DNA from 3 places in the Rahnella sp. WP5 genome. Region 2 is predicted to be linked to each of the others. Evidence: predicted binding sites of a transcription regulator. Region 2 holds the regulator's gene; each other region holds the start of a gene.

Region 1 (8,121 bases), on a different contig from region 2:
GAATGAATGGGCGGTTTATGAGCAACATCAGCAACCGGTCCGATTTCTGGCGAAGCGGTTTGCTGTCAAGGAAGCCGCGGCTAAAGCGCTGGGAACCGGAATCCGCAACGGTCTGGCGTTTGAGCAATTTGAAGTCGTCAATGATGTGCTGGGGAAACCAGGTCTGGTTTTCCATGCCCGCGCGGCGGAAATGGCGGCCGAGATGGGTGTGAAATCGGTTCATGTTACCCTGGCGGATGAAAGGCGTTATGCCTGTGCCACTGTAATCATAGAAAACTAATACTACTTATTTTTGGCATTGCATCACGGCGTGATTACAGCGTGTGATGCAATGCCACAAATTTATCCCAAAGCTGTTCGTTGGTTTCGGTGTGTTGCGGATTGATGATGATGGTATTGTCGATCGGGCAGACGCTCTGACAGGTTGGTTTATCATAATGTCCGACGCATTCCGTACACCGATCGCTGTCAATTTCGTAAATCTCATTGCCCATCGAGATCGCCTGATTCGGGCACTCCGGTTCGCACATATCGCAATTAATGCATTTGTGTGTGATCAGCAGGGCCATGACGTTTTCTCTTATGTTCAATAAACAGGTCAATAATCAGGGCGCGCAGTATAGCAGAATTGCGCTGGTGTAGGTTCTGCATTCATGCCTTTCCACGCCCCCAATGATCCTGATCAAATCAGCTTTTTCACCAGTTCTTCGCTGTGGCGGATCCGCTCCGGCGCGTGCGCTGTATCCTGTTGAACCAGCGCGACAAACAGCAAATCAGTCAGGGAATATTGCGCCGTGGTGGCCGAGAGCGCCGCGCCGCGGGTCGCAGGTAATTCTGCCACTGTATACAAACAATGGTCTGCCTGTTGTTGCAGGGTATTAGGTGAAAACCCAGTAATGGCCAGGACCTTTGCACCACTCTCACGGGCGACTTTTGCCGCGAGATTGATTTCGTTCCGTTCACCGCTGAAGGAAATCGCCAGCAATAAATCTTCTTTCGACAGCGCCTGCACGGTAGCAACCAGGACATGAGTATCGGATTCGGCAATGGCCGTGACCCCGATTTTCAGCAACTTATACGCCAGATCCTTCGCCACTAATCCGGATGCGCCAATACCGCTCAGCACAATTTTTCGGGCACCGGTGAGCATCGACAACGCAATTTGCAGACGCGGTTCGCTGTTAATATCCAGTGTTGCGCGAAGCGCCGACTGTTTCTCTGCCAGTAATTTCTCCCCCACAACATGCAGGCTGTCGGTGCTTAAAATCTGATTATGCACCGTCACCGGCTCACTGTTTTCCGGTGATGCCAGGGATTCACTCATTGCGAGTTTCAGCGCGGGGAAGCCTTTATAGCCAAGTTTTTGGGCAAATTTCACCACGCCAGACTGGCTGACACCCGCTATTTCAGCCAGTTTCTGCGAACTCATATGACGCGCTTTCTCCGGCTGAGCCAGTAGAAAATCAGCCAGTTTTCGGTCATTTTGCGCCAGCGTCGGATAAAGCTGGCGGATACGGATCATACAACTCATGGAGGATTTATCCCGGCGTCTCTGAATACTTGCATCACATTTTACGGATTATGTTATCTAAAATAGCAAGTATTCCTCGCATTGATGAATAATATATTCAAATATTGCGTAATAAATTTGAATTAAAAATTCAGGAGAGAAGCATGAACACAGATCTTAATTTAGGGGCACTGGTTTCAGAAAGCCGAAATCCGGATACGATGAATTTAGATGAGATGTCTACGCTGGAACTGGTGGCCTGTTTTAATCAGGAAGACCGCAAAGTGCCGGAAGCCATCAATAAGGTTCTGCCGCAGATTGCCTTGGCTATCGATAAAGCCGCTGCGTCATTTCAGGCTGGCGGGCGTCTGATTTATCTCGGTGCCGGTACCAGTGGCCGCCTCGGCGTTCTTGATGCGTCTGAATGCCCGCCGACGTTTGGCGTTCCGCACGGTATGGTTGTCGGGTTAATTGCCGGTGGGCCGGGCGCGCTGCTTAAAGCGGTGGAAGGGGCGGAAGACAGCGAAGCGCTGGGTGTTGAAGATTTAAAGAATCTGAACCTGAAGGCTCAGGACACCGTTGTCGGATTAGCTGCGAGCGGACGTACGCCTTATGTCATTGGCGCTTTGCGCTATGCCACAGAAATGGGCTGCGCCACAGTAGCGATTTCCTGTAACCCGGATTCTCCGATTGCGCGCGAAGCCAGCATCGCGATTTCTCCGGTTGTAGGGCCGGAAGCGCTGACCGGTTCAACGCGTTTGAAATCCGGCACGGCGCAGAAGCTGGTGCTGAATATGATTTCAACCGGGGCGATGGTCAAAAGTGGCAAGGTTTATCAGAACCTGATGGTCGACGTGAAAGCGACCAACGTCAAACTGGTCGATCGTGCCTGCCGGATCGTTGTCGAGGCCACGGGCGCGGCACGCCATGATGCTGAGCTGGCGCTGTCTCAGACTGATTTTGAGGTTAAACCGGCTATTCTCATGCTACTGGCTGGTATTGATGCATCACAGGCGAAAGCACGACTGATGCAACATAACGGATTCCTGCGCGCTGCACTGGCTGATTAACCTCAAGGAGTTGAGCATGGCGATGGCAATGGATAAAACGCAGCGGCTGGCTTCCCAGATTCTGCAGGGTGTCGGCGGCGAACGGAATATCAGCAAACTGGAAAACTGCATGACCCGCGTGCGCGTGGAAGTGCACGACGATAATCGGCTGGATCTGACCAGCCTGAAAACGCTTGAAGGTATCAAAGGTTACCTGAAGCAGGGTGACCAGCATCAGTTCATTGTCGGCCCTGGCGCGGCGGCAAAAGTGGTGGATGCGATGCGTCTGTTGCTTAATCCTGCCGGGACGGTAAGTTCGCCAGGTGATGAAAGCGAGATTGCCCGCAATAAAGCCAGCGCCAAAACAAAATACTCTGCGCCGATGAGTGGGGCGCTGCGCAAACTGGCTGATGTATTTATCCCGCTGATCCCGGCATTTATCGCCTCGGGGTTGATTATGGGCATTATCAATCTGCTCAAGCGGCCGGATATCGCCGGTTCCATTGCCCTTGATTATCCTAATGTGCTTGGCTTGCTGGCGATTTTTGGTGGTGCTGTGTTTGCCATCATGAATATTTTAGTTGGCGTGAATGCGGCGCGCGTTTTCGGCGGTTCTCAGGCCATGGGCGGCGTAATGGCGGGGATTCTCTCCAGCCCTGCACTGGCGCAAATTACCCTGTTTGGTGAAGCTTTACAGCCCGGTCGCGGCGGTGTGATCGCAGTATTGCTGGTCGTTGCGCTGATGTGCTGGCTGGAGAAAAGGTTGCGTCAGTGGCTGCCGGAGTCGGTCGAACTGATCCTCAATCCACTGATTACTACACTTATCACTGCGACACTGGCGATTGTCATCCTTCAGCCGATCGGTGGCTATATCTCTGACGGCATCGCGCATGGCGTTAATATCGCTATTGATAAAGGCGGATTACTGGTGGGTGCGGTGCTGGCAGGGACATTTCTGCCGCTGGTGTTATCCGGTCTGCATCAGGGGCTGGTGCCTATTCACGTTGAGCTGATCCAGGCACATGGTTCTAATCCGCTGCTGCCGATTTTAGCCATGGCCGGTGTGGGGCAGGTGGGAGCGGCAATCGCAGTTTATATTAAAACCCGAAACCCGCGGCTGAAAAAAGTGATTAAAGGGGCGCTACCGGTGGGCATTCTCGGCATCGGTGAACCGCTGATATTCGGTGTTACGTTGCCGCTTGGCCGCCCTTTTATTGGTGCGTGTCTGGGCGGAGCCGTCGGTGGTGCGCTAATCTGTTACTGGAAAGTCGCGACAGTTATCACGTTTGGTATTTCCGGGCTGCCGCTGGCGCTGACCATTATTTCCGGCAAAGTGATGTTGTATCTGACGGGTTTAGTCATTACGGTATTGGCTGGTTTTATTTTTACCTGGTTGATGGGGTTCAACGATCCCGAGGAGTAGCGGATTGAGTACGAAGCCTGATCGGCGGGGGGGCTTTTTTGATCTTGATGGCACCCTGCACCAGCAGGATATGTTCGGTAGCTTTCTGCGGTTTTTGCTCAGGCGGATGCCGCAGAATCTGATTTTAGTCGTGCCGGTTCTGCCGCTGGTGGGAATCGGACTGTTTATTCACGGGCGCGCCGCGCGCTGGCCCATGAGCCTGTTGCTGTGGTCGATTACCTTCGGCCACGGTGAAGCGCGTCTGAAAGCCCTGGAGCTGCAATTTGTCGCTGCGTTTCGCGAGAAAGTGGTGGAGTTTCCGGTGGTGCAGCGCAGGCTGCGTGAATATCTCGACAGCGAGGATACCGAAGTCTGGCTGATCACCGGGTCGCCGGAAAATCTGGTGCAGCAGGTCTATAATACGTCCCTGTTTTTGCCGCAGGTTCGTCTGGTCGGCAGCCGGATCGCCCGTGGCAAAGGCGGATGGGTGCTGCCCTTGCGTTGTCTGGGTGAAGAGAAAGTCGTGCAACTCGAAAGCCGCATTGGCTCACCGCTTAAACTTTACAGCGGATACAGCGACAGCAAACAGGACAATCCGTTGTTGTTCTTTTGTGAGCATCGTTTTCGCGTCAGTAAACAGGGCGAGTTACAGCAACTGGAATAACCGCCAGCGCAAAATTCAGATAAAATGTCTGCCGGTAAAAAATGATTGAGGTTGAAGTGGCAGACGCAGAGTTGGCAATAATGAATGATGATGAACACTGGATGCGACAGGCTATGAATCTGGCGCTGAAAGCGCAGGATGAGGGTGAAGTGCCTGTGGGGGCGGTACTGGTTTTAGACAATCAGGTGATTGGTGAAGGCTGGAACCGGTCTATCGGCCATCATGATCCGACAGCGCATGCCGAAATCATGGCATTACGTCAGGGCGGCAACGCCGTGCAAAATTATCGTCTGCTCAATGCCACATTGTACGTTACCCTGGAACCTTGTGTTATGTGCGCGGGGGCGATGATCCACAGCCGGATCCGTCGCGTGGTGTATGGTGCCGCTGATGCCAAAACCGGCGCAGCGGGCTCTTTGCTCGATGTATTGCGCCATCCGGGCATGAATCATCAGGTGGAGATTACGGCGGGTGTGCTGGCAGAAGCGTGTTCGGAACAACTGAGTGCATTTTTTCGTTTTCGCCGCAGCCAGAAAAAAGCGCTGCGACTGGCAGAGCGTGCCGCGCAGGCCGGTGATGCGGCGGATGATCAGGCCTGAGAAACAGGCCTGCCAGTCTTACGGTGCCAGCGCTTCCTGCGCATTCACCACCGGATATCCCTGACCTAACTGAGCCTGCAAGGCCGCTTTCTGTGCCTGCTGTTTTTCCTTTTCCATCAGATATCCCACCAGACTCAGCTGATAACGACGGATATTCTCCACATAGTTATATGCCTGTGTGCCGCGTGCATAACCGTAAGTCGTCCGGCTGAAGAAGCGTTTCTGATTCAGCATCGGCAGACGCTGTTTCACATCTGCCCAGCTGTCCGGATTGGCTTTCTGTTGCGCCGTCAGTTTGCGGGCATCCAGCATATGGCCGTAACCCATGTTATAGGCTGCCAGCGCAAACCAGATCCGTTCATCCTGCGGAACAGATTCCGGCATTTTATCCATCAGATGCGACAGATACTGGGCACCGCCACGGATGCTTTGCTCGGCATCCGTGCGGTCGTCGACATTCAATCCGCCAGCGGTAGCGCGGGTCAGCATCATCACACCCCGTACACCGGTCGGGGATTTCGCCTGCGGATCCCAGTGGGACTCCTGATAGGCGATAGCCGCCAGTAAACGCCAGTCAATATTCCCGGCATACTTTTCGAACAGCGGCTGTAAATCCGGCAGCGTACTGTCGATGGCATTGAGGAAAGTCCGGGTATCAACGTAATCAAAATCGCCCACGTGCCCGAGATATTTTTCTTCCAGCTTTTCCAGGGTGCCGTCTTCTGAAATCTGGCTGAAAAAGTCCAGCATGGCGGCAGAAAGGCTGTCGTCATCAGGTTGTTTGCGGTAGTACCAGGTCACAGGTTCGTCGTCAGTCGCATCAAAAGCCACCGCAAGACGCGGATAAACACGCTGCATCAGGGCGATGGTCACCGAATCGCCCAGCGTATAATCAAGTTTACCGTTCTCGACTTGCTGCAACAGATCGCGGGGTGACATCTTATCGGTCGTGGTCCACGCGAGGTCGGGATACTTTTTGCTGGCGGCTTCCAGTGTGGCGATATGCGCGCTGCCAGCAGACACCACCAGCGAGCCTTTGATGTCTGCGAAGCTTTTCGGGCGCACTGATCCCTGCCGGTAAACCAGTTGCTGGGAAACGGAATAGTATTCCGGGCCAGCACGGTAGTTTTTCAGCCGCTCATTGTTGTACACCAGACCGGAAGCCAGCATGTCAGTATTATCATGATCCAGATCGTCGAACATGCTCTCAATGGTGGTGTGCTGTGTCACGACCAGCTGCACGCCCAGATAATCTGCAAAGCGTTTAGCCAGTTCGTAATCGAAACCGAGATTGCCTTCCGGGGAGTTCATAAAAGTCAGTGGAGAATTGAGCGTGCTTACGCGCAATTCTCCACGGGATTTTATTTGATCCAGTTGGTCGCCTTCACCTCTGTGCCACGGGACTGCCGGCCATAAAGCCAGCGCCAGTAACAGGGCGGCGATCCCCATCAGAACATAATTAATTTTTAGTCGCGTCAAATAGTTATCTCGCTGCGGCGCTCTTGTTTTTTTACGCTATGCTGTGCAGTTAGTATGGCTATATCCCCAGTGCTGACGCATTTTGCTCAACAAAACGGCAGTCTGCAACTTTATTCATGATATCCGTAAAATATGTGGGGCTATAAATGAATATCAAGTTTCCCTGCGCAAACGGTTTCGTCGGGCGTCAGCTTTCTTTATAATAGCCCGCGTTTTCCCCCTGTTGCGCCCAAAGAAGCACTGTGGTCAGTGTCTTCGAAGACGAGAGATCTGTGATTATGGAAATACTGCGTGGTTCGCCCGCTTTGTCGGCTTTTCGCATTAACAAATTGTTGTCCCGTTGTCAGGAAGCCCGTCTTCCGGTCAGCGATATCTACGCCGAATATGTACATTTTGCCGATGTCAGCGCGCCGCTGAGTTCGGACGAACAAACCAAGTTACAACGCCTCCTGAAATACGGTCCTTCTCTCGCTGAACACGCTCCTTCTGGTCGTTTACTGCTGGTTACCCCGCGCCCTGGCACCATTTCTCCGTGGTCTTCCAAAGCTACCGATATTGCACACAATTGCGGCTTGTCGCAGGTTGTGCGTCTGGAACGCGGTCTGGCATTTTATGTACAGGCGCCGCAACTGACCGAACCACAGTGGAATGAACTGGGCGCATTACTGCATGACCGCATGATGGAAACTGTCTTTGGTCATCTGGAAGACGCCAGCGCGCTGTTTGCGCAGCATCAGCCGGCTCCGGTGCAGCATGTGGATATCCTGGGCGTTGGCCGTGGCGCTCTGGAAGTCGCCAACACCAAATTAGGTCTGGCACTGGCTCAGGACGAAATTGATTATCTGATGGATGCCTTTACGTCGTTGGGGCGCAACCCGACGGACATCGAACTGTATATGTTCGCACAGGCAAACTCAGAACACTGCCGTCACAAAATCTTCAACGCAGACTGGATTATCGACGGCGAAACGCAGCCGAAATCCCTGTTTAAGATGATCAAGAATACGTTCGAACACACTCCCGATCACGTGCTGTCCGCGTATAAAGATAACGCCGCCGTGATGGAAGGTTCGCAGGTCGGTCGCTTCTACGCCGATGCGAAAGACGGTCTGTACGATTTCCATCAGGAGCAGGCGCATATCCTGATGAAGGTCGAAACCCATAACCACCCGACGGCGATCTCTCCGTGGCCGGGTGCGGCCACAGGTTCCGGCGGTGAAATCCGTGACGAAGGTGCAACCGGTCGCGGCGCGAAACCGAAAGCCGGTCTGGTCGGTTTCTCCGTGTCAAACCTGCGTATTCCTGGTTTTGAACAGCCGTGGGAAGAAGATTTTGGTAAGCCGGATCGTATCGTTACCGCGCTGGATATCATGACCGATGGCCCGCTGGGCGGCGCAGCATTTAACAACGAATTCGGT
Region 2 (8,121 bases):
TGCTGGATAACCTGCAACTCGGCGCATCGGTGTCACATAACGGTTGCTGCCTGACGGTGACTGAAGTGAACGGCGACCTGGTGAGTTTTGATCTGATGAAAGAAACCCTGCGCCTGACAAATCTGGGCGAACTGAAAGAGGGCGACTCAGTTAATCTGGAACGTGCAGCGCGTTTTAATGATGAAATTGGCGGACATTTAATGTCTGGTCATATTATTTGTACGGCGGAAGTGGCAAAAATCCTGACGTCAGAAAATAACCGTCAGATCTGGTTCCGTATGCCGCATGAAGATTTGATGAAATATGTATTACATAAAGGTTATATCGGTATCGACGGTATTAGTCTCACCATCGGTGAAGTGACCCGCACCCGTTTCTGTGTCCATTTAATTCCGGAAACCTTGCAACGCACGACGCTGGGCATGAAACGTCTGGGCGACAAAATTAATATCGAAATCGATCCGCAAACTCAGGCGATTGTCGATACGGTCGAACGCGTATTAGCCAGTCGTGAAGCGGCGATCGCTACGGCACAGGCGATGATTGATAAAGCCGAATAAGTTATCTCAGACCCTTTATTGACATAAAAAAACCGGACATTCAGTGTCCGGTTTTTTATTAGCTAACGCATACAACTATCAGCGTGGTACGCGCATTCCGCCATCAACGCCTTGTGGGCTAAAGACGACTTGCCACAACTGAATGTCCCGGGCGCGGAAAGCACCAGCGCAGGCATTCAGGTAGTAGGTGAACATGCGGTGGAAACGTTCACCGTATTTTTCCGCCAGTTCCGGCCAGTGTTTCTGGAAGCGTTCATTCCACGCCATCAGCGTGCGGTCATAATCAGCGCCGATATTGTGCCAGTCTTCCATTACAAATAATGACTCACTGGTTTGTGCAATTTGTTGAACCGACGGCAGGCAACCGTTGGGGAAGATGTATTTATCAATCCACGGATCGACATTAAGGTCTGTTTTATTAGAACCGATGGTGTGCAGCAGGAAAATGCCGTCAGGTTTGATATTGCGTTTGGCGACATTAAAATAGGTCTGATAATTCTTCGGACCCACATGTTCAAACATCCCGACAGAAACAATGCGGTCAAACTGATCATTAAGGTCACGGTAATCCTGCAGCAGGATTGTGACATCCAGCCCTTCACAGCGTTTTTGAGCCAGTTTTTGTTGTTCAGCAGAAATCGTGACACCCACAACGCTCACGCCATAATTTCTTGCCGCAAACTCTGATAATCCACCCCAGCCGCAACCGATATCCAGCAAGCGCTGTCCCGGTTTTAATTGCAGCTTGTCACAGATCATTTTGAGTTTTGCTTCCTGTGCTTCTTCAAGCGTAGTGGCCTCTTTCCAGTAGCCGCAGGAATATTGCATGTACGGGTCGAGCATCAGAGTAAATAAATCGTTGCCCAGATCATAATGCTCTTTGCCAACAATCCACGCCCGTTTGCGGGATTGCAGATTGGTCAGGCGTGCTGCGGCGACACGTAAAGTATCTTTAAAATGGTGGGGGAGTTTACTTTCCAAACCGGCACGAATAACGCGCTGGAAAAAGATATCCAGACGGTCGCATTCCCACCAACCGTCCATATAACTTTCACCGAGGCCCAGAGAACCTTCCTGTAAAACACGCTTAAAGAAGTCAGTGTTTTTTACTTTAAGGTCGAAAGGACGATTACCGTTTACCTGAATATCTGCCATCGCCAGCATTTCACTGGCGATCCGGTACCACTGATTGTCCTGAATGCTTTGATCTTCTATACACGATGAACTCATAGCTTCTCCATCACTTTCTCTTCTGACTTATTAACCTGCCGGGAAAAGCAAAGGCTATTTTTGCAGGTCTTTATGAGAACAGACGACTAGCGCCTCGCCCGATATTCGACACCAACAGAGGAAATTAAGAAGAACGCCTGCGCGCCGTAAGACGTGCAGGAAAATCATCCTTGAAAAAGTACAAAAAAATAAGTGTGACACTGTCCGCGCGTCTGGCTTAAGTATGTGATAAAAGTTTTGTAAAAGTGCTATTTTATTTGGTTTTGTTGAGTATAGGCTCGCTGGCAGGCATTCTCAATAGTTAATCGTGATGAATGAAAATGCCCGTTAAGTGACTGTTACATCAGGGTATTATCACTATTAATTAGCATGCCTTGTCTGAGCTTCCTGCTCTGATTCCTGTCCATTGTCTTGCGGGCTTTCATGCTGCAAAGAGAGCCAGCGGCCCAAAACTACCAACAATAGTGTAGACAGCATGATCGTGACTGTCGCCATGAGCGGATGCACAATAAATGCGGAAACCAGCAAGCTGGCAAGGAAGCACAGCCCGAGCTGCAGCGTATTTTGCAATGCTGCCGCCTTGCCTGTATTAGCAGGAAACGGCATTAATGCATTTGCGACAACAATTGGGTAGGTTGCACCATTCACCAAAGCCATCAGACAGAAAGGGAGCAGCAGGCTAATCAGCCCGGCATCCGTGAACATGGCAACACAGAACAAAGTCACCATACTGACGCCGTAACCCGCCAGTAACCATGGCAGAATTTTATTACCGTCCAGCTTGCTGATCACAACACGGCAACCAAAACCACCAAGCAGGAAAGCAATAGTCTGCGGGACATAGCTCAGCCCGATGGCACCGGGTGAATAACCCATGTCGCTCAGGATAAACGGTGAACCCGTTAACCACGCAAAGAATCCGGCTGAACAGGCGGCATAAATCATGACATTCCCGCTGTAAACAGGCGATTTCAGTAACGTCGCAAACCCTGTTTTATCAGCCTTCGCTTGTTTTGCAGGTTTATTCTCACGCAGAGTCAGCGTCGTCAGCACCAGGACGACGGCGACTGCGGTCAGCAGAGCAAAAATGGCTTCCCAGTCAAAATGATTGAGTACCCACGCACCAAGTAATGGTGCCAGTGCCGGAGAAAGAGCCACTAACGGCATAATGCTGGCGAAGGTTTTTTTTGCCACATCGGCAGAGAAACGGTCAACAACGATTGCCTGCCAGGTGACTGCGGCGGCACAAACGCCCATCGCCTGTAAGAAGCGCAGGGCCAGAAGGGCGCGTACATTCTCAACCCAGATAACGCCCAGACAACCGACCGCAAACAGTGTCAGACCAAGAAGCAATACCGGTTTACGGCCGATCCTGTCTGACAACGGCCCCCATAACAACTGACCGAGAGCAAATCCGCCGAGAAAAATGCTCAGACTTGCGCTGATCATCCCGGGGCTGGTCATCAGACTGGTTTGCATGGCGCTGAACGCAGGCAGATACATATCAGTGGCTAAAAAGCCCAGCATGCTCAGTCCCGCGAGATAGAGCATAAATCCAAAGGAGGGTTTCATTATCGTCTCGTTAATTTATTTATTGCAGATGATGTGATGCAGATTACATACCGGAGGCGGAGTTTAACGCTTTGATAACAGGCTTGTGAAACGCTAATATTTGCACTCTGCTATCAAAAATATTGAAGGCTGAATTATGTGGTCAGAATACGCCCTTGAAGTGGTAGATGCCGTGGCAAGAACGGGTAGTTTTAGTGCGGCAGCGCAAGATTTGCACCGCGTGCCTTCTGCTATCAGCTATACCGTCCGTCAGCTTGAGCAGTGGCTGGCCGTGCCGTTGTTTGAACGTCGCCATCGTGACGTGGTACTGACGCCTGCGGGAAAGGTTTTTGTCGATGAAGCGCGGATTCTGACAAAAAAAATGATAGCCACGCGCCGGCAGTGTCAGCAGGTGGCGAACGGCTGGCGCGGCGAATTACGTGTGGCGGTTGACCGGATTGTAAAACCCGCACGGACACGGCGTCTGGTGCTCGATTTCTACCGCCATTTTGCGGACACCGAACTCATTATTCACTCAGAAGTGTTTAATGGTGTCTGGGATGCGCTGGTTGACGGGCGGGCAGACGTGGCGATCGGTGCTACACGCGCGATACCGGTTGGCGGGGGCTTCAGTTTTCGTGACATGGGATTTATGGACTGGCATTGCGTCGTCAGCCCGCAACATCCGCTTGCGCAGTTATCCGGCGCGCTGAATGATGATGAGTTGCGGCCTTATCCTGCACTCTGTCTGGAAGACACCTCCCGGACATTGCCTAAGCGGGATACATGGACGCTGGATAACCAGCGGCGGCTGGTCGTGCCAGACTGGACCTGCGCGCTGGAATGCCTGACCGAGGGCTTATGCGTGGGTATGATGCCGGTTCATCGCGTCACGCCGTGGATAGAACAGAAAAAGTTGCAGGTGCTGACGCTGGAAAATACGTTTCCCGACAGCCCGTGTTGCCTGACATGGGATCAAAGCAATCCGTCACCCTCGCTGGCCTGGTTGCTGGAATATATGGGCGATACAGAAACCATGAATCAGGAATGGCTGCGCGATTAGAAAAAAAACGCCTGCATCTGCAGGCGTTCGATATCTGTTAACGGCGGTAATCGCGGTACGGACCATCGGCTACGGAACGGCGTTCGACCAGTTTCGGATGCACCTCAATGGTCTGAGACTCTTCACGCTTACTGACAATTCTGTCCAGCAACATGGTAAAGGCCATTTCACCCAGACGTTCTTTCGGCTGATGCACGGTTGTCAGCGCGGGGGAGAAGTAGCGGGCGTTACGCACATTGTCGTAACCGATCACGGAAATATCCTGAGGAACGCGCAGGCCCAGTTCGTCTGCGGCACAGATTGCGCCCATTGCCATCACATCGCCACCACAGAATACGGCAGTCGGGCGGTGCTTCTGCATCAGAATTTTATGCATCGCCTGATAGCCCGATTCTGGCTCGAAATCGCCCTGAACTACCCATTCGTCACGCAGCGGAATATTGGCTTCAGTCAGTGCTTTCACAAAACCCTGGAAGCGGCCACCGCCGGTATTACGTGCCAGTTGGCCCGGGATCACCCCAATATCACGATGACCGCGTTCAATCAGATAACGCCCGGCCATGTAACCCCCTTCGAAAGCATTATCAATAATGCTGTCGGTGAAGTTCTTACGCGCTTCGCCCCAGTCCATGACCACCATTGGGATCGAACGGTGCTCCTCGAGCATATTGAGCAACTCATCAGGATATTCCGCGCACATCACCAGCAAGCCATCGACGCGTTTTTGCGCCAGCATTTGCAGGTAGGCTTGTTGTTTTTCCAGATTATTATGCGAGTTACACAAAATCAGCGTATAGCCTTTGGAGAAGCAGCTGTTTTCTACGGCTTCAATCACTTCGGCAAAATAGGGCGCTTCGCTGGAGGTGGCAAGCAGACCGATCGTTTTGGTGTTATTGACCTTCAGACTGCGGGCTACAGCACTCGGCGAGTAATGTAACTCTTTGATTGCAAGGAGAACCGCTTCTTTGGTTTCTTCGGCGACGAAACGTGTTTTATTGATGACGTGCGACACGGTTGTAGTGGAAACGCCAGCGCGCTTTGCGACATCTTTAATCGTTGCCATGTAAACAATGACTCCTGAACTCACGTGTTTCAGCACGTTAGCATTATGTTAATCGTTTGCTTGCGTGGATCTCACTGCTGGCTTCTAAAAGGGCAGTGAAATCGTTGGGTGGATTCTTCAGAATGAGGCGTGAAATACTCTCGGGTGAAATCAACCGGCACACAGGCGTGTTAACCGACAATTTTCTCTTATAATGCAGGAAAGTGGAAGTAAAATTCTCAGGGATACATTGTCATTCAGCACAAGATTTTAAATGTTAATTATGCGAAAATGCGTTGGCACACAATTAGTGTGGCTTAAAAAATGCCACAATTTGATCCGAAAGGGGGTTTGATGGACAGCAACCTGAAATTATCGTTGATCACCACGGTATGCGCTTTGCTTATGATTATCGCTTTCAGCTTCACTGCGGTGATGAACTGATTCAGTAAGTGAACCGCGATAAAAAAGGGCGATTCCTGTTACAGGAATCGCCCTTTTCAATTTTACGCAGTGGCCGTTACCGCCGATACTCTTCCCTGCAGAAACTCTTCGTTAAATGCTATTCAATGGCTGATTAGCGAAACTTCAGACTTAACGAATTGTTTATTATCGGATCGTTTTCGGCGTCATTACCCGGCGTGCACCCACATAATGATCTTGCCAGTAATCGTCGCCGAGAGAGGTGATTTTAATGTCTTCGCCCGTTCTTGGAGACTGAATAAACTTGCCGTTCCCCACGTAAACACCAACATGGTCTGCTGCGCCGCGGTTATTGATTCTGAAGAACACCAGATCACCGCTTTCAAGTTCGCCGCGTTTAACCGGAGCCGCATCGCGCAGGTGATACATTTCATTCGCTGTGCGTGGCATCTTAATACGGATCAAATCTTTGTAGGCGTAATAGACTAAGCCGCTGCAATCAAAACCGGTATTCGGCGAGGTTCCGCCCCAGCGATACGGTTTTCCTACCTGATGCATCAGTTTGGTCATCGCCGTTTGCTGGGCATGCTGATAGCGTTTTTTATGCGTTGCACTTAGCGTAATCGGTTTGCTGTCTTCTTCAGGCTTTTTACCTTTACGGTGCCGGCCATACGCTTCTTTTTTACTGACCCTTTCTGTGCTGTTTTTCGCGAGTGAACGGGTTTTGACGTGTTTCTCTGTTTTGCTTTCGGCCCGCGTGGTCTTCAGTGTCTTTTCTTTTTTACTTTCGGCCCGGGTCGTTTTGACACTTTTCTCCGTCGTGGTCTTTCGTTTAGCCAGTTCGGTGCTTTTAACTTTCTTCTTCGAATTCTTGTCCTGAATTTTTTGTTCTGTCACTGGCGCGATTTTAGTTTTTTTACTGGTTTTCGCGGCCACCGTTTTTCGCTTTCGCCGTTCTTCAGGTGCAGCCTGATTAACATGGCTTTTACGCTGATCGGCAGAAACACGTGTCTGCGGCGATGCATGTGCCATATTCAGAAATAGCTGGGTAAAGAGCAGCACAAAAAGCGTGAACAGTAAGCGCATAGCTTCGTTACCATGAGTGGTAGGTTAAACATCAGGGATGTCAGAGTATTGCCTAAAAGAACCTGACAAAAAAGCACGAATTGACTCGATTCTAGATCATATTGTGAGAAAAAGTTAATGGCTTTTTTTATGTCGAAATAACCGCCATTTTTAGTCAAAAAAATAACCACTTTTCATGGTGTTAATATTTGAGTTAAAGAATGGAATTTTGCAAATCTGGCGTTATCGGTGAACGTCAAAAATGTTATTCTCAATGAATGTTTAAAGATGTGAGCCTGAGCGCACACATTAAAGATTGTTAAATAAAATGCCAGTATTGAGAAAGACCCCACAAAAAATGGCGTTTTTATCTGATGGCTGCCATCGTTACAATAGAAGGTATTGTGATTGCGCACCGTCTCTTTATGCTGCGCGTGAAGAGTAATGATCGTGACAGCCTGTACCGGCTTGAGGAAGCAAGAAATGACCACTCCAACAATTGAAAAAATTCAGAAGCAAGTTTCTGAAAACCCGATTCTGCTGTACATGAAAGGTTCGCCAAAACTGCCAAGCTGCGGTTTCTCCGCTCAGGCTGTTCAGGCGCTTTCAGCCTGTGGCGAGCGTTTCGCTTACGTGGATATCCTGCAGAACCCGGACATCCGTGCTGAGATGCCAAAATTTGCTAACTGGCCAACGTTCCCGCAACTGTGGGTTGACGGTGAACTGGTTGGCGGCTGCGACATCGTGGTTGAGATGTTCCAGCGCGGCGAACTGCAGCAGTTGATCAAAGAAACCGCTGAGAAATACAAATCTTCTGAAGAGAGTAATACGACAGAAGACTAACGGTTTTTCGGCCGGAAAGTAAAAAGAGCGACATGATGTCGCTCTTTTTTTGTCTTCAGTTCGGTGCAAAAGTTGTTATTGCTGATTTTCTTCCGATGCTGTTTCGTCTTCGACTTCTTCGTCTGAAAGCGCCAGAGGCCAGCCGCCTAAGCGTTTCCAGCGGTTGACCAGCTCGCAGAACAACTCGGCTGTGCGCTCGGTGTCATACAACGCAGAATGTGCCTGGCTGCTGTCAAAGACGATGCCCGCGCTGATACAGGCTTTTGCCAGCACCGTTTGCCCAAGCACCAGCCCGCTTAATGCGGCGGTATCAAACGTGGCAAAAGGGTGGAACGGATTACGTT
Region 3 (8,121 bases), on a different contig from region 2:
ACTGCGTTCCATGTCAGATAAATCCCTTGGCGCGCTGCGTCTGGCGGTCTCTGATAACGAACATCTGCGCGATGTACTGCGTCTGTCCGAAGATCCAAAACGTCCTGAACGTAAAATCCAGTTCTACATTGCTGTATACCAGCATCTGCGCGAACGTATCCGTCAGGATATTATTCGTACCGATGACCCGGTTGAAGCGATTGAACAGATGGAAATTGAACTGGGCCGTCTGACCGAAGAACTGACTGCCCGCGAGCAGCAACTGGCCATCAGTTCGAAAAGTGTGGCGAATATCATCCGTAAAACCATTCAGCGCGAACAGAACCGTATCCGCCAGCTGAACCAGGGCCTGCAGGCTGTGGCCTTTGGTCAGGTGAAAAGTGTGCGTTTGAACGTGAATGTACGCGAAGCGCACGCGGGACTGCTGGATGTGCTGTCTGAACAGCAGGAACAGCATCAGGATCTCTTCAGCAGTAACCGTCTGACCTTCTCGGAAGCGCTGGCGAAACTCTATCAGCGTCTGAACCCGCAAATTGATATGGGTCAGCGCACACCGCAAACTATTGGTGAAGAACTGCTGGATTACCGCAACTATCTCGAAATGGAAGTGGAAGTGAACCGTGGTTCTGACGGCTGGTTACGCGCAGAAAGCGGGGCGCTGTCAACGGGTGAAGCGATCGGTACCGGTATGTCGATTCTGGTGATGGTGGTTCAGAGCTGGGAAGACGAATCGAGCCGTATGCGCGGGAAGGATATTTCGCCTTGTCGTCTGCTGTTCCTTGATGAAGCCGCACGTCTGGATGCTAAATCTATCGCCACGCTGTTCGAGCTTTGCGACCGTCTGGAAATGCAGCTGATTATTGCGGCACCGGAAAACATCAGCCCTGAAAAAGGCACGACCTATAAACTGGTACGTAAAGTGTTCGGCAATAATGAACATGTACACGTGGTCGGTTTGCGTGGATTCGCACCTGAACTTCCGGCACTGGTCAATACGGAAGCTGACGTTTCCTGAGTGTTTTCAGATAAATAAGATGTCTGATTTTTAAAAGCCCCGGCCTGAGCGCCGGGGCTTTTTATTGAAATTGCATCCATTTCACTTATATTTCTTTAAAAAGTTGTGGTGAACTAAATAGTTTGTAAGCCAACGCTAAGGTGCTGCGCAATTTATAGACGAATGCCTGAAAACAGCACATAAACACGTAAGGGAAGACTTTATTTAAACTGACAGCTGGCTTAGAGTCTTTACGTTACACGCGGGCTCTATTTCATTGAGTTCCTACGCAAAAAAAGAATTCTCTTTATATACTTATTCCAAGAGCTGTTGGCTCAATTTTGGGGATGAGATTGAGCACCTTATCGGGAGGCAAGGGAAGATGTTAATGAATCAAAGGTCTCTCAGGTTTTTAGTCGCCAGCTGTCTGCTGGCGAGCGGTCTCTCGCCGTGGTTTGCTGCATGGGCTACCGTGCCCGCGCTGCCATTAGGAAAAACCACGCTATCAAGCGTACAGAGCATGAGCCAGTTGCAGGCAGAGTTATTGCCAAGGGGCATCAGGCCGTTGTATCTGTCATCTCTGTCATCGCTTTATGCTGCAAATCATATGCAGCCCATGTGGAACGATCGCGAAACAGTTCAGTTATTCCAGCAGCAACTCGCCGAGCTGGCCATATCGGGGATCCAGCCTCAGTTCACGCAATGGGTGAAATGGCTGACGGATCCGCAAGTTACCGGCATGGCCCGTGATGTGGTGTTGTCAGATGCAATGCTGGGCTATTTGCAGTTTACGAGCAGCGTGGAAGCCAATGGAGATAAGTGGTTATACAGCGCCACACCGTACAAAATGACGACGCCGTCGCTGACTGTGATTAATCAGTGGCAACTGGCTGTGCGTCAGGGCAATACGTCACACTATTTGTCGACTCTCGCACCACAGCACCCTTATTACACCAAAATGCATGATGCATTGAAAATCATGCTGACGGACAATCGACCATGGCCCGTGATGACAGGATCAGCCAGTTTGCGTCCGGACCAGATCAGTGACGATGTCCCGGCCTTGCGGGAGATCCTGACCCGAACCGGTATGATGGTCGCCTCGCCTGAAGAGAATAAGGTGGCTAAACCGACAGATGAAACTATCGCCCCGAACACGCCGGGAAGCGCGGCAAATGACGATCTGTCTGTTGATGAAACCGCTGATAAGGCCCAGCAATCGACCCCGGCTGTCAGCCCTTCCGCAACATCAGTACAAGATGTCCTGCCAACGGTTCAGTCGACAGAAGTGCCAGCGACACCCGCGCCAGTGGCTGTCGCTGATAATCAGTACACACCGGATTTAGTGGAAGCTGTTAAGCGTTTTCAAAAATGGCAGGGGCTGGAAGCGGACGGTATTATTGGCGGACGTACCCGTCAGTGGCTGAATGCCTCTCCGCAATTGCGTGCTACCTTGCTGGCGCTGAATATTCAGCGTCTGCGCATTCTTCCAGGCAATGTGAACACCGGAATCATGGTGAACATTCCAAACTATCAGCTCACCTATTATCTCAATGGCAATGAAGTGTTGTCGTCACGGGTAATTGTCGGTCGTCCAAGCCGTAAAACGCCGTTAATGAGCAGTGCATTGAATAATGTGGTGGTCAATCCACCGTGGAATGTGCCCACAACGTTAGTGCGTGAAGATATCGTGCCTAAAGCCATGAACAATCCCGGTTACTTCCAGCAACATGGCTATCAGGTATTGTCTGGCTGGAGTAACGATGCTGAAATCATCGATCCTTCAATGATCGACTGGGCAATGATATCACCCAACCATTTCCCCTATCGCATCCGTCAGGCGCCGGGCGTAAGTAATTCCCTGGGACGGTATAAATTTAATATGCCGAGTTCTGATGCCATTTATCTGCATGACACGCCAAACCATAACTTGTTCAGCAAAGACATTCGTGCGCTGAGTTCTGGCTGTGTGAGGGTGAATAAGGCTTCTGAATTAGCCAATATGCTGTTACAGGATGCAGGCTGGAATGACACGCGAATATCTTCTGCATTGCAGGGCGGCAATACTACGTATGTGGCAATACGCCATCATATACCGGTAAAACTGTTTTATCTGACGGCGTGGGTTGCGGATGACGGTAAGCCGCAATTCAGAACAGATATTTACAATTATGATTCAACGGTGAGATCCGGTGCACAAATTCTGCCTCAGGCGGAAATTTTGCTTCAATAAATGCAGTAAAACTAATCTGATAAGGGTCAGAGTATTTGGCCATCGAACGAGCGTGAGCCACTGGCACGCTCGTTTTGCTTATATGGGTTCCCTTGACTCGCAGAAAATTGGCAGTTAAGGTTCAAAACGGCTCAGATCAGAGCTTATTTTTGACTCTCTTACCGGATAGTAAACTGTTCATGAATGAAATCGACAAACATCGCCGTAAATGGCTGGCATTAGGCAGTGCCGCTATGGGGATTGCATTACTTCCAGGTCGTGCATTCGCCACTCTTTCCACACCTCGCCCGCGTATTTTAGTCGTTAACAATATCAATACCGGCGAAACCCTCAAAACCGAGTTTTTTGATGGAAAGCGTTACAACAAGGATGAGTTGGCCCGGTTGAATCATCTGTTCAGGGACTATCGTGCGGAAAAAGTAAAATCTATCGATCCCGCGTTGTTCGATCACCTCTATCGTTTGCAGGTGATGCTTGGCGGAACGAATAAACCAGTCCAGCTGATTTCGGGTTACCGCTCACTGGCGACAAACAACAGCATGCGTGAACCCGGAAGCGGGGTAGCGAAGCACAGCTATCACACGCTTGGGCAGGCAATGGATTTCCATATTCAGGGCATCGAACTGAGCAATATCCGCAAAGCAGCATTAAAAATGCGGATGGGTGGTGTAGGATATTATCCACGAAGTAACTTTGTGCACATCGATACCGGTCCCGCACGGACCTGGTGATGTGTGTAATTAATGGCCTGCCGGAATGTGCAGGTCATTTTGTGGAGCTCTATGAAAACCCATCTTATTACCGTCACGGCGTTCAGCCAAAACTGCTCACTGATTTGGTGTGCTAAAACCAATCAGGCCGCCATTGTTGATCCGGGCGGTGAAGCCGCCAGGATCATCCAGGAAGTTTCTGCCAAAGGTGTATTGGTTACGCAAATTTTGCTGACTCACGGACATCTTGATCACGTGGGTGCCGCAGCAGAACTGGCTGCGCACTATCAGGTACCGGTTATCGGACCACAAAAAGAAGATGAATTCCTGCTGGATGCGTTACCGACCCAAAGCCAGATGTTTGGCCTCGACCATTGTGACCCGCTGACGCCGGATACCTGGCTGGAAGAAGGGGATTCAGTGAGTGTCGGTGAAGAAATCTTATCCGTGCTGCATTGCCCAGGCCATACGCCGGGGCATATTGTCTTCATCAATGATAAAGCGCGAATTGCCGTTTCTGGTGATGTGATTTTCAAGGGTGGCGTAGGCCGCAGTGATTTCCCGCGTGGTGACCATCAGGCGCTGATTCATTCCATCAAAACGAAATTATTACCGCTCGGCGATGACATGGTCTTTATTCCCGGTCATGGCCCGATGTCAGACTTTGGTTATGAGCGTAAAACGAACCCGTTCCTGCAGGATGAAATGCCGGTCTGGTAATTACGTTTGCTGTTTATCAGCAAAAAACAAAAAGCCCGTCAGGATACCTGACGGGCTTTTTTAATTGAGCAACACTGCTTATCTTTTACAGTACGGCGACGATGGCTTCACACAGCGGTGCCATATTTTCGAGCGTGATGCCGGCAACGTTGATACGGCCGGAGTTCACCGCGTACACGCCGAATTCATCACGTAAACGCAATACCTGATCTTTGGTCAGGCCGCTGAAAGAGAACATCCCGTTCTGGTTAATAATAAAGCTGAAATCCTGTTGAGCGCCTTTTTCCTGCAAGGTGCTGACGAATAGCTGGCGCATACGATGGATACGCAGGCGCATATCGCTTAGTTCCTGCTCCCACAGCGTGCGCAAAGCTTCGTTACCCAGTATGGTGGCTACAACCGCAGCACCGTGTGACGGCGGGTTGGAGTAGTTTGCACGGATAACCGATTTCATTTGGCTGAAAGCGCGACCGGCAGTTTCTTCATCGGCTGCGACTAACGTACAAGCACCTACGCGTTCATTGTATAAGCCGAAGTTCTTCGAGTAAGAACTGGCGACCAGCAATTCCTTATGTTTTGCCACGAACAGGCGCAGACCCGCCGCATCTTCTTCCAGACCTTTTGCAAAGCCCTGATAGGCGAAGTCGAACAACGGTAACCAGCCGTTGCTCACCGACAATTCTGCCAGCTGTGCCCATTGTTCTTCTGTAGGATCGATACCGGTTGGATTGTGACAGCAGCCATGGAACAGCACCACGTCGCCTGCTTTCGCTTCGCTCAGGCTTTTCAGCATGCCATCGAAATCAAGGCTGTGATTTGCGGCGTCATAGTAATTGTATTCCACAACTTCCAGACCCGAAGCAGAGAACACACCTTTATGGTTCGGCCAGCTCGGATTACTGACCCACACGCGTCTGGCGCTGGTTTGCGTAGCGATGAAATCTGCTGCGATACGCAGAGCGCCAGTGCCGCCCGGAGTCTGTGCGGTGCGTGCCCGTTTATCAGCAATAACCGTGCTGTCTTTGCCAAACAGCAGTTCCTGTGTACAACGGGCAAAATCAGGCAACCCGTCGATACTCAGATAGGTTTTAGTGGTTTCATTTTCCAACAGGAACTGTTCGGCTTTTTTCACGCTGGCCAGAACCGGCGTTTTACCTGTTTCGTCTTTATAAACACCAATCCCCAGATTGATTTTATTAGAGCGGTCGTCAGCGCGGAAAAGATCGGTAAGACCCAGGATAGGGTCAGCAGGTGCTGCAGTGATTTTTTCAAACATGTCGGAAAATTCCATAGCCTGATATTACGAAAGAGGTCATCAGGGTAACGCCAGCGCCCCCTTTTGCCAACCGTTTGCGGCAAAAAGAAAACAGAGTTGTGAGAAGGCGTGGGAGATTAAAATATTTTATAGGCGAGGGTGGAAAAGCGGTCTTTTCAAGACTCAGAAATGCAAAAGGCAGAGCCGAAGCTCTGCCTTGATATCCACTTTGCTGCGCCTGTAAGCGCATCGTTAAGTGATATTAGAACTGGTATTGCAGACCAACACCCACGATGTCGTCAGTGCTGCGACCCGCTGCTTTGGTGTAGCTGTTGTCGTCCAGCAGGTTGATTTTGTAGTCAACATAGGTAGACATGTTTTTGTTGAAGTAGTAGTAAGTACCAACTTCTACATATTTAACCAGGTCAGCATCGCCGCCAGCGTAGGTAGAACCGTTGTTGGTGAAACCGTTCAGGCTCTTACCTTTAGACTGCAGGTATGCGATAGATGGGCGCAGACCGAAATCGAACTGGTACTGAGCAACAACTTCGAAGTTCTGAGTTTTGTTAGCAATTGCATCCGGGTTACCGTAATCGGTGGTGTTACGTGATTCACCGTAGAAGGTTGCCAGGTACAGGTTGTTAGCGTCGTATTTAGCGCCGAATGCGTATGCGTCAGCTTTGTCGCCAGTGCCGTCTTGTTTCTGAGTAACAGTACGGTTAGAAGAGAAGTAAGCACCAGTGATGCTAACACCTGAGTTGCCGATAGCGTAAGCGGCAGAAGTACCCCAGCCGTCGCCATTGGAATCAACTGCGCCACGGCTGTCACGACCTTCGTCGTTTTTGCCCTGGTACTGTACAGCGAAGCTCAGGCCATCAACCAGACCGAAGAAGTTGCTGTTACGGTAAGTTGCCATGCCATTACCACGACCAATCATGAAGTTGTCGTTGTTCTGGTACATGGTGTCATCGCCATAGATTGGCAATTGGTCGGTGTAGGACATTACGTCGTAGATTACGCCGTAGTTACGACCGTAGTCGAAAGAACCTGCATCACCGAATTTCAGACCTGCGAAGCCCAGACGAGTTTTGTTGCCTTCGTCGCCAGCGCTTTCTGCATGGTTAGCCTGAACGTTGTATTCCCACTGGCCGTAACCGGTCAGTTGGTCATTAATTTGAGTTTCGCCTTTGAAGCCGAAACGGACATAGGTCTGGTCGCCATCGTCGCCAGCATTGTCAGAGAAGGTGTGACGTGCGTCAACTTTACCGTACAGATCCAGTTTGTTGCCATCTTTGTTATAGATCTCAGCTGCATTAGCTGCACCAGCAACTAACAGAGCAGGGATTACCACTGCAAGAATATTGCGCTTCATCATTATTATTACCCTCATTGGTTTTATTTGGACACCTGCCACTGCCTAAATAATTCTTTACGGAACTATTTACGAAAGTTTGGTGTCTCCTGTGTCTGAACGCACTATTCCATCCGTGGTGAGCTTAATCCACAGCGAAAATGCTACTAAATTACTAAATATGTTTCAGCAGGAAAGAATGTATTTCAAAATGTGTATTTTGCGGAACTTTGTGACAGGGATCTATCTTTGAAAATGACTAAGGCCAGCAAAGCTGGCCTTAGTTTTGTAACTATTATGTTAATTAAAAATAGTTTAATTAATTAGAAGGTTGCACTACGTGGTGTACGTGGGAACGGGATCACGTCACGAACGTTTTGAACACCGGTTACATAGGCGACTAAACGTTCAAAGCCAAGGCCGAAGCCTGAATGCGGGACTGTGCCGTAACGACGAAGATCGCGATACCACCAATAATCTTCTTTATTTAGCCCCATTTCAGCCATACGGGCGTCCAGTACGTCCAGACGTTCCTCACGCTGAGAGCCACCGATAATCTCACCAATGCCCGGTGCCAGAACATCCATTGCCGCGACGGTTTTACCATCGTCATTCATACGCATGTAGAAGGCTTTGATATCTTTCGGATAGTTTTTAACCACCACCGGCGCTTTGAAATGCTGTTCCGCGAGATAACGTTCATGCTCAGAAGAAAGGTCGACACCCCATGAAACCGGGTTTTCGAATTTCTGATCACAATTCATTAATATTTCTACTGCATCGGTGTAGTCTACCTGGGCGAAATCGGATGTTACAAATCGCTCAAGGCGTGCAACAGCATCTTTGTCTACACGGTCA

The links. Region 2 encodes PurR, which represses purine synthesis genes. Its sites were predicted from a motif close to CANGCAAACGTTTGCNTG; they were not measured.
Region 1: a site for PurR is predicted at 6,868-6,885, ahead of purL (phosphoribosylformylglycinamidine synthase). Genes of this name have one in related genera too.
Region 3: a site for PurR is predicted at 5,997-6,014, ahead of EX31_RS18145 (amino acid aminotransferase). Genes of this name have one in related genera too.

What each region holds. Positions count from the first base shown of each region.
Region 1 is NZ_KN050721.1:114,077-122,197, forward strand. It holds gene acpS (holo-ACP synthase) at 1-280, shown strand, start outside; gene EX31_RS21860 (YfhL family 4Fe-4S dicluster ferredoxin) at 315-569, opposite strand; gene EX31_RS21865 (MurR/RpiR family transcriptional regulator) at 683-1,531, opposite strand; gene murQ (N-acetylmuramic acid 6-phosphate etherase) at 1,675-2,580, shown strand; gene EX31_RS21875 (PTS transporter subunit EIIC) at 2,609-3,982, shown strand; gene yfhb (phosphatidylglycerophosphatase C) at 3,987-4,625, shown strand; gene tadA (tRNA adenosine(34) deaminase TadA) at 4,667-5,224, shown strand; gene mltF (membrane-bound lytic murein transglycosylase MltF) at 5,243-6,703, opposite strand; gene purL (phosphoribosylformylglycinamidine synthase) at 6,982-8,121, shown strand, end outside.
Region 2 is NZ_JQJR01000014.1:22,167-30,287, reverse strand. It holds gene EX31_RS13850 (riboflavin synthase) at 1-560, shown strand, start outside; gene cfa (cyclopropane fatty acyl phospholipid synthase) at 639-1,790, opposite strand; gene punC (purine nucleoside transporter PunC) at 2,151-3,362, opposite strand; gene punR (DNA-binding transcriptional activator PunR) at 3,499-4,404, shown strand; gene purR (HTH-type transcriptional repressor PurR) at 4,442-5,467, opposite strand; gene EX31_RS26555 (cytochrome bd-I oxidase subunit CydH) at 5,771-5,890, shown strand; gene EX31_RS13825 (C40 family peptidase) at 6,056-6,955, opposite strand; gene EX31_RS26500 (hypothetical protein) at 7,309-7,437, shown strand; gene EX31_RS13820 (Grx4 family monothiol glutaredoxin) at 7,418-7,777, shown strand; gene rnt (ribonuclease T) at 7,853-8,121, opposite strand, start outside.
Region 3 is NZ_KN050720.1:192,011-200,131, reverse strand. It holds gene mukB (chromosome partition protein MukB) at 1-1,015, shown strand, start outside; gene ldtD (L,D-transpeptidase) at 1,377-3,227, shown strand; gene EX31_RS18155 (YcbK family protein) at 3,407-3,958, shown strand; gene EX31_RS18150 (MBL fold metallo-hydrolase) at 4,010-4,657, shown strand; gene EX31_RS18145 (amino acid aminotransferase) at 4,743-5,933, opposite strand; gene ompC (porin OmpC) at 6,175-7,287, opposite strand; gene asnS (asparagine--tRNA ligase) at 7,587-8,121, opposite strand, start outside.